Regions from separate parts of the Saccharobesus litoralis genome, predicted to be linked through region 2. Evidence: predicted binding sites of a transcription regulator. Region 2 holds the regulator's gene; the other holds the start of a gene.
The links. Region 2 encodes FNR, which switches genes on or off when oxygen is low (the NO sensors DNR and NnrR bind a similar motif). Its sites were predicted from a motif close to TTGATCTAGATCAA; they were not measured.

Region 1: a site for FNR is predicted at 1,604-1,617, ahead of ubiU (ubiquinone anaerobic biosynthesis protein UbiU). Genes of this name have one in related genera too.

Annotation. Positions count from the first base shown of each region.
Region 1 is NZ_CP026604.1:1,339,589-1,343,013, forward strand. Features, by position in the region: gene nrdD (anaerobic ribonucleoside-triphosphate reductase) at 1-278, opposite strand, end outside; gene nrdG (anaerobic ribonucleoside-triphosphate reductase activating protein) at 483-935, opposite strand; gene ubiT (ubiquinone anaerobic biosynthesis accessory factor UbiT) at 928-1,485, opposite strand; gene ubiU (ubiquinone anaerobic biosynthesis protein UbiU) at 1,620-2,615, shown strand; gene C2869_RS04695 (U32 family peptidase) at 2,634-3,425, shown strand, end outside.
Region 2 is NZ_CP026604.1:3,678,815-3,682,239, reverse strand. Features, by position in the region: gene C2869_RS13175 (heavy metal translocating P-type ATPase) at 1-648, shown strand, start outside; gene ccoS (cbb3-type cytochrome oxidase assembly protein CcoS) at 645-893, shown strand; gene C2869_RS13165 (sulfite exporter TauE/SafE family protein) at 899-1,546, shown strand; gene fnr (fumarate/nitrate reduction transcriptional regulator Fnr) at 1,595-2,326, shown strand; gene uspE (universal stress protein UspE) at 2,519-3,425, shown strand, end outside.

The sequences.
Region 1 (3,425 bases), 2.3 Mb from region 2:
CTTTCATCATGGCAATATAACAGATGAGAATCTAAGTCCGCCAAGTACTGCTGGGCTAGCTCGTCACCGAAAAGTTCGCGAATTTTTGCGGTTAATAACTGGCGATTAACCGCTATATTAATGTCCTTGTTTAACTCATTTTCTAACGTCGCTAAGTTCTTACAACTGACGTTGGCATTGGCATCATATTTCGAGCCATCGGCGGCGTTACTGGCATGAATATAGTTATCTATAAATTGGACTTTATGTTGAACTAGGCTATCGGATAAGTGCTGCATTTTATTCTTGTTCCTATCTGCAATTAAGTAATTCGTCGAGCAACCGGTGACACTATATCTTGTGTCTTGGAGCAGTATTAAGCACCACATATAGTATTAATTCCAGTTGAGAAGAGATCTCAATTGACGCAAATCAAGCCGTTTTTATAAATACTTTACAAGCCTATTTTTGTTGGTTTAAATCAAAGAAATTGTGTTTACTGCCTAGTGTGTTTGAAACTTGGCATTGAGCAGCTCTCCCGTGTGTACGTTAACAAACCTTTGGTTAGTGGTGGCTTTGTCTAGGCCTCCCAATTTGGGCTGCCACCGTCCATATTTAACATAATCTAATTGAGCCAATATAGGTTTGCTCAACTTATCTTTACCTGTATACAAACACGTCTTAAGCCCACGCTTTTTAGCAATACTCAAGCAAATAATGAGTTGATCACTTTGCCACTCACCGCCAAAAAACACCACACAACTGATCAAGGCTTGGTACTTATCTAACCATTTAATGTAATCTGCTTCTGTTAATGGTTGACCATAATTGGGGTCGTGGATCTCTGGGCTATGGCAACCTTCGCACTTTAGTGCGCAGCCGGTGATAGTGAACAATAACGACACTTCACCTGGCACTTCTTGCAATACCACTTGTGGTGTTAAGTAATTAAACATGACTTACCCCTTGCGACACATGCAGCTCAGCATAAAAGTCGATAAATTGATTTAATGGTTTGGCTAACACATCGCGATCAAACGCATCTAAGAAGTTTTTCAAAGCCAAGCCAAAATCTGTATCACCCGTGATCTGCAATTGGCGTCGAAAAAATAAGGTATCGGGATCACACTGTTGCGCTGCCATTAAGACAAAGGCTTTATGTTGACCACTAATGGTGACGTCAGCCTCTTTACTGTCTCTAGCATTAGCCGTACCTGGTCGCCGACAGGTGATCTTGGCTTTCTGATCTTTTCGCTTATTGGCTGATGGTGTAACAGAGATCTGCACATGCAATGGAATATCGAGCATTTTTAAGCCTAGCCATTTGCCTTGCAAAAAATTTAACTCTCCATTGTTTAATGGTTCAGCAAAGACTTGGTTAAACATCTCAGCCAACACGCTATCCATTAAACGTTGTGGCAATATTTGCTGACTAAAAGCGAGGAGTTTAGGTACTACAACATTAGCGGGTGCTAGACGGTTTAACTGAGAAAATAATTGGGTCATGTGAGTCTTATGGGTTAAAAATTTGTAAATCAGTATAAGAAGCTAATAGCCCGCACCTTTAATCTAAATCAACGAAACCCTGCTTCTAGGCTTTTATACTGCGATTCATTCCTTCATCATGATGTGGATCAATTATGCAATTATTGAGCCCCGCTGGTAGCCTGCCAGCGGTAAAATCAGCCTTAAAGCAGGGTGCTGATGCTATCTATATCGGCTTAAAAGACGACACCAACGCCAGACATTTTTCCGGCTTAAATTTTGACAATAAAACCATCGGCCAAGCCGCCCAATTAATCCAACAGCAAAATAAACTGTTACATATTGCCATTAACACTTTTGCTCACCCAGGCCAGTTTAAGCGCTGGCAATACGCGGTTGATCATGCCGTCGATATCGGCGCCAATGTGCTGATACTAGCTGACATAGGTGTGTTAGATTATGCAGCCAATCGCTATCCTGATATCGAGTTGCACTTATCGGTGCAAGCGTCGGCAACCACAGCACAAGGTATTCAGTTTTATCAAAATAACTTTGGTATTAAGCGCGCGGTATTGCCGCGCGTATTGTCGATACATCAAGTAAAACAGCTGGCGCGCACAACCAAGGTGGAGCTTGAAGTCTTTGCTTATGGCAGCTTGTGTATTATGGCAGAAGGACGCTGTTATTTATCTAGCTATATGACTGGCGAAAGCCCCAATACAGCTGGTGCATGTTCCCCCGCCAAATATGTAAGATGGCAAGAAGACGGGCGATATTTAGAATCTCTTCTTAACGACGTGATGATCGACCGTTATGCGCCGGATGAAAACGCTGGCTACCCCACCCTATGCAAAGGCAGGTTCGATGTTGGCAGCCATACCTACCATGCGCTTGAAGAACCAACCAGTCTTAACACCTTGCAATTATTGCCGGAGCTAATTAACACCGGCATTAGCGCAGTCAAAATCGAAGGGCGACAACGCAGCCCAGCTTATGTTGCCCAAGTCACCCAAGTATGGCGCCAAGCGATAGACGCCTGTTTGCAAAACCCGAGTGATTTTGAAGTCGAGCAAAGCTGGAATACCAAGTTAGCCCAGTTATCGGAAGGCAGCCAAACCACGCTGGGCGCTTATCACAGAAATTGGCAATAATTAGATGGAGAAAAACCTATGCAATATTCCCTTGGCGCCATTCAATATTATTGGCCAAAAACAACAATCGAAGACTTTTATCAACAAGCCGCGCAAAGCCCGGCTGACATTATTTATTTAGGCGAAAGTGTTTGTAGCAAACGTCGTGAACTTAAATACAAAGATTGGCTTGATGTCGCCCAACAGCTAGCGGCGGTAGGTAAACAAGTAGTGCTATCCACCATGACATTATTAGAAGCGCCGTCTGAAGTTAATGTATTAAAACGTTATTGCGATAATGGTGAGTTTTTAGTTGAAGCCAATGATATTAGTGCTGTGCAACTGTTGAGTGAAAACGGTGTGCCTTTTGTCTGTGGTCAGCCGATTAATATTTATAATGCGCGTAGCCTCAAACAGCTGCGTAGTTCAGGCATGATGCGTTGGGTGATCCCTGCTGAGCTGAGTCGCGACTGGATCACCACTTTGCTAAATGAGTATGCCGAGCTTTATCATAATCAAGATTTTGAAGTGGAATTGTTTGCCTATGGTCATTTGCCATTAGCATTCTCAGCCCGCTGTTTCACCGCCAGATCAGAAAACCGCGCCAAAGATGATTGTGAATTGTGCTGTATTAACTATCCGCAAGGGCGACCGACTTATAGCCAAGATGGCCAGCAATTGTTTGTACTTAACGGTATTCAAACTCAAGCCGGAAAATGCAGCAACTTAATTAATGATTTGGTAGATGTTGATGATTTAATCGATATTATTCGCATCAGCCCGCAAGCGGAAAACACGTTCGATATTCTGCAAAACTTTATCGCACAAGAA
Region 2 (3,425 bases):
GGTATTGTTTCGGGTAACTTAATTAAAGTGGGATCTAAAGATTACTTCTCACTCGATAACAATCACCCTTGGTGTGATGCAAGATTATTGGTCAGTGTTAACGAGCAACTCATTGCGGCTATCTATTTGGCTGATCCACTGCGAGAAGACGCATTATCCATGGCCAAAGATCTACCTTGCCAAAAGTTAATTTTAAGTGGTGATACAAAAACGTCAGTGGCATCTGCGGCCAATCACCTACAATGTGACTATTTTGCTGAATTAAAACCAATAGACAAAGTGAGTCAATTACATCAAATTCAGCAACAAAACAAATTAGTGGGTATGGTTGGCGACGGTATAAATGACGCTTTGGTGCTATCTGCTGCCGACATCAGCATTGCAGTGGCCAACGCCACCGATCTAAGTAAACAAAAATCAGATATTATTTTAATGAGTCACCAGCTTAACAAAATTAACTGGATATTTACGGTATCAAACAAGCTTAACACTATTATCAAGCAAAACTTATGCTGGGCATTAGGCTATAATTCGCTAGTATTGCCATTAGCTTGTATGAACATACTATCACCTTACGTTGCAGTATTTGGTATGTCATTAAGTTCACTACTGGTTGTTATCAACTCGACTCGGCTTTTAAAATTATGAACGTAGTTTACGTACTCATCCCCCTTGCTATTGTTATTGTATTAATTGCTATAGGTGTGTTTTTTTGGGCGGTTAAATCCGAACAATTTGATGACCTAGACAGACAAGCCTATAACATTCTTTTTGATGATGAAAATAAGCCAAATAAGCCCGCAACCGCCAATGATGTAGTCGATGGCTCGGTTAAAGAACAAACACCAACGGATCACCAAAAATCGTCCAAGCAAGAAAGTGATTTGTCATAAGCAGTATGCTAACTGAACTCATCAGCGCATTTACCATTGGTTTTTTGGCATCATCACATTGCCTTGCCATGTGTGGCGGGATCAGCGCAGCTATTGGCCATGATAAAAATTGTGTTGCCATCGCCGCTTATCATTTAGGCAGAATAACCACCTATACGTTAATTGGCGCATTGGTAGGTTTGGCTAGCCAAACCTTGCTAAGTGAGATTAAGCCCGCTCTAATTGTGGTCAAAGTGCTAGCAGGTAGCTTAATTATATTAATGGGCTTATACGTTGCTCGCCTTAGTTTACTCATTAACTACTTTGAAAAACTATTCACGCCGCTTTGGCAACTAATTCAACCCCATGCAGCTAAAACCTTAAAGCAAAAATCCATTAGCCAACGCTTTGTGGCCGGTGCGCTTTGGGGTTGGCTGCCTTGTGGATTAGTCTACTCAACTGTCGCATGGGCCATGAGCAGCACTAGCCTTTACCAAGGCGCATTAATCATGCTTTGCTTTGGAATTGGTACATTACCTTCAATGCTAACAACCTCCTTTATGTCTCAGCAGGTTGTGCAATTATTAAAACATAATCAGGTAAAGTTAGTGGCTGGACTATCTTTATGCGCTTATGGAATATACACAATATTCGTAGGGGTATTGCAACTTTAGGATATTGTCGTAGACTGTACGATTAATAAGGTCGCTAAGGTTATCTCAATGGAAAATTCAGGATTTTCATGTGCAGTTAGTTGTAATAACTGCAGTATCAGCTCTCTTTGTTTACCCGTGTCTTTAAATAAAACAGATATGGATAAGCTTGATGAAATCATTCATCGCAAGCGCCCATTCCAAAAAGCGGAAAAACTATTTGAAGCCGGTAAACCATTCAAATCTTTGTATGCCGTGCGTTCTGGCTCGTTTAAATCTTATACTATTTCGAGCCAAGGTGATGAACAAATAACCGCCTTTCATTTACCCGGTGATATTATTGGCTTTGATGCCATCCATAATAAAATTCACCCTAGTTTTGCTGTCTCATTAGAAACCTCATTAGTGTGTGAGATCCCGTTTGACACACTTGATAACTTATCAGCTAATATGCCGCAACTGCGCCAGCAAGTGATGAAATTAATGAGTAATGAAATCACCTCAGATCAAGAGCTGGTGTTATTATTAAACCGCAAAACCGCCGAGCAAAAATTGGCAGCGTTTATCAGTAGCTTATCCTATCGATTTGAGCAACGCGGATTTTCACCAAACGAATTCCGGTTAACCATGACCCGCGCTGATATTGGTAACTTCTTAGGTTTAACTGTCGAAACTATCAGCCGCTTACTCAGCCGCTATCAAAAAGAAAATTTAATTAGCGTTAACGGAAAATTTATCAGTATTGTCGACCATAAAGGCTTAGATGAATTATCAGGCAGCCGTAACAACATACTCTGCTAATTTTGCAAAACAAATTGAATTGATAAAAAGCCAGGTTTGACCTGGCTTTTTGTTTTTAGCCTTCGCTGACCACCAATATCTTAACGTTGATTAACCAAAACGCCTGTTTGCTCTGTATCAACTAAATTCCCGCTGTTTTGCCAATATTGAACTAAAATTATTGTTAAGCACTCACAAAGCGGGATCCCTACCATGGAAAAATTTAATCGAATTTTAGCCGTCATTGACCCAACTCAAACAGAACAGAAAGCATTAAATCGAGCGATAGAGTTGGCCTCCAAAACAGGGGCAAGTGTCACGGCCATAATGACCATATTCGACTTTTCATATGAAATGACGACTATGTTGTCTAGCGAAGAGCGCCAATTAATGCAAAGCGCTGTTATCGATGACCGCAGTAATTGGCTAGAAGGTATTTTAGATAAAAAAGCGGATCAAGCAAGCCAACTACATGCAAGAGTGTTGTGGCATAACCGACCTTATCAAGCCATATTAGAGACGGTTTTAAAAGATAATTATGATCTGGTTATTAAAGCGACTCACGAACATGATGTACTAAAATCAGTCATTTTCACTCCTACTGACTGGCACTTGTTACGTAAATGTCCAGTCCCACTGTTGTTAGTTAAAGAACATGCTTGGCCTGAAAACAGTAAAATAATAGCGGCGGTCAATGTTAGTAGCGATGAAGCTGAACACAGGTCACTCAATAAAAAAATTATAGAACAAGCCAAATCGGCCGCTCGCGTTTTGCATTCAGATGCCATACTCGTCAATTGCTACCCTGGTACGCCTGTCAGCTTAGCGGTTGAAATCCCTGAGTTTGATCCATCGAGTTATATCGAATCGATACGACAACACCATCTTGATGCTATGCAAACCTACGCTGACCAATATCAAGTTAAACCAGAGCATTGTGTAGTAGAAGAAGGATTAGCTGAAGAAGTGGTGCCCAAGTTATCGACCGAGATGGATGCCGAACTTGTTGTTCTGGGGACAATTGGCCGTACAGGACTATCAGCTGCGATTATAGGTAATACCGCAGAACATATGTTAGATGCCATCAACTGTGACGTACTGGCATTAAAGCCGGAAGGCT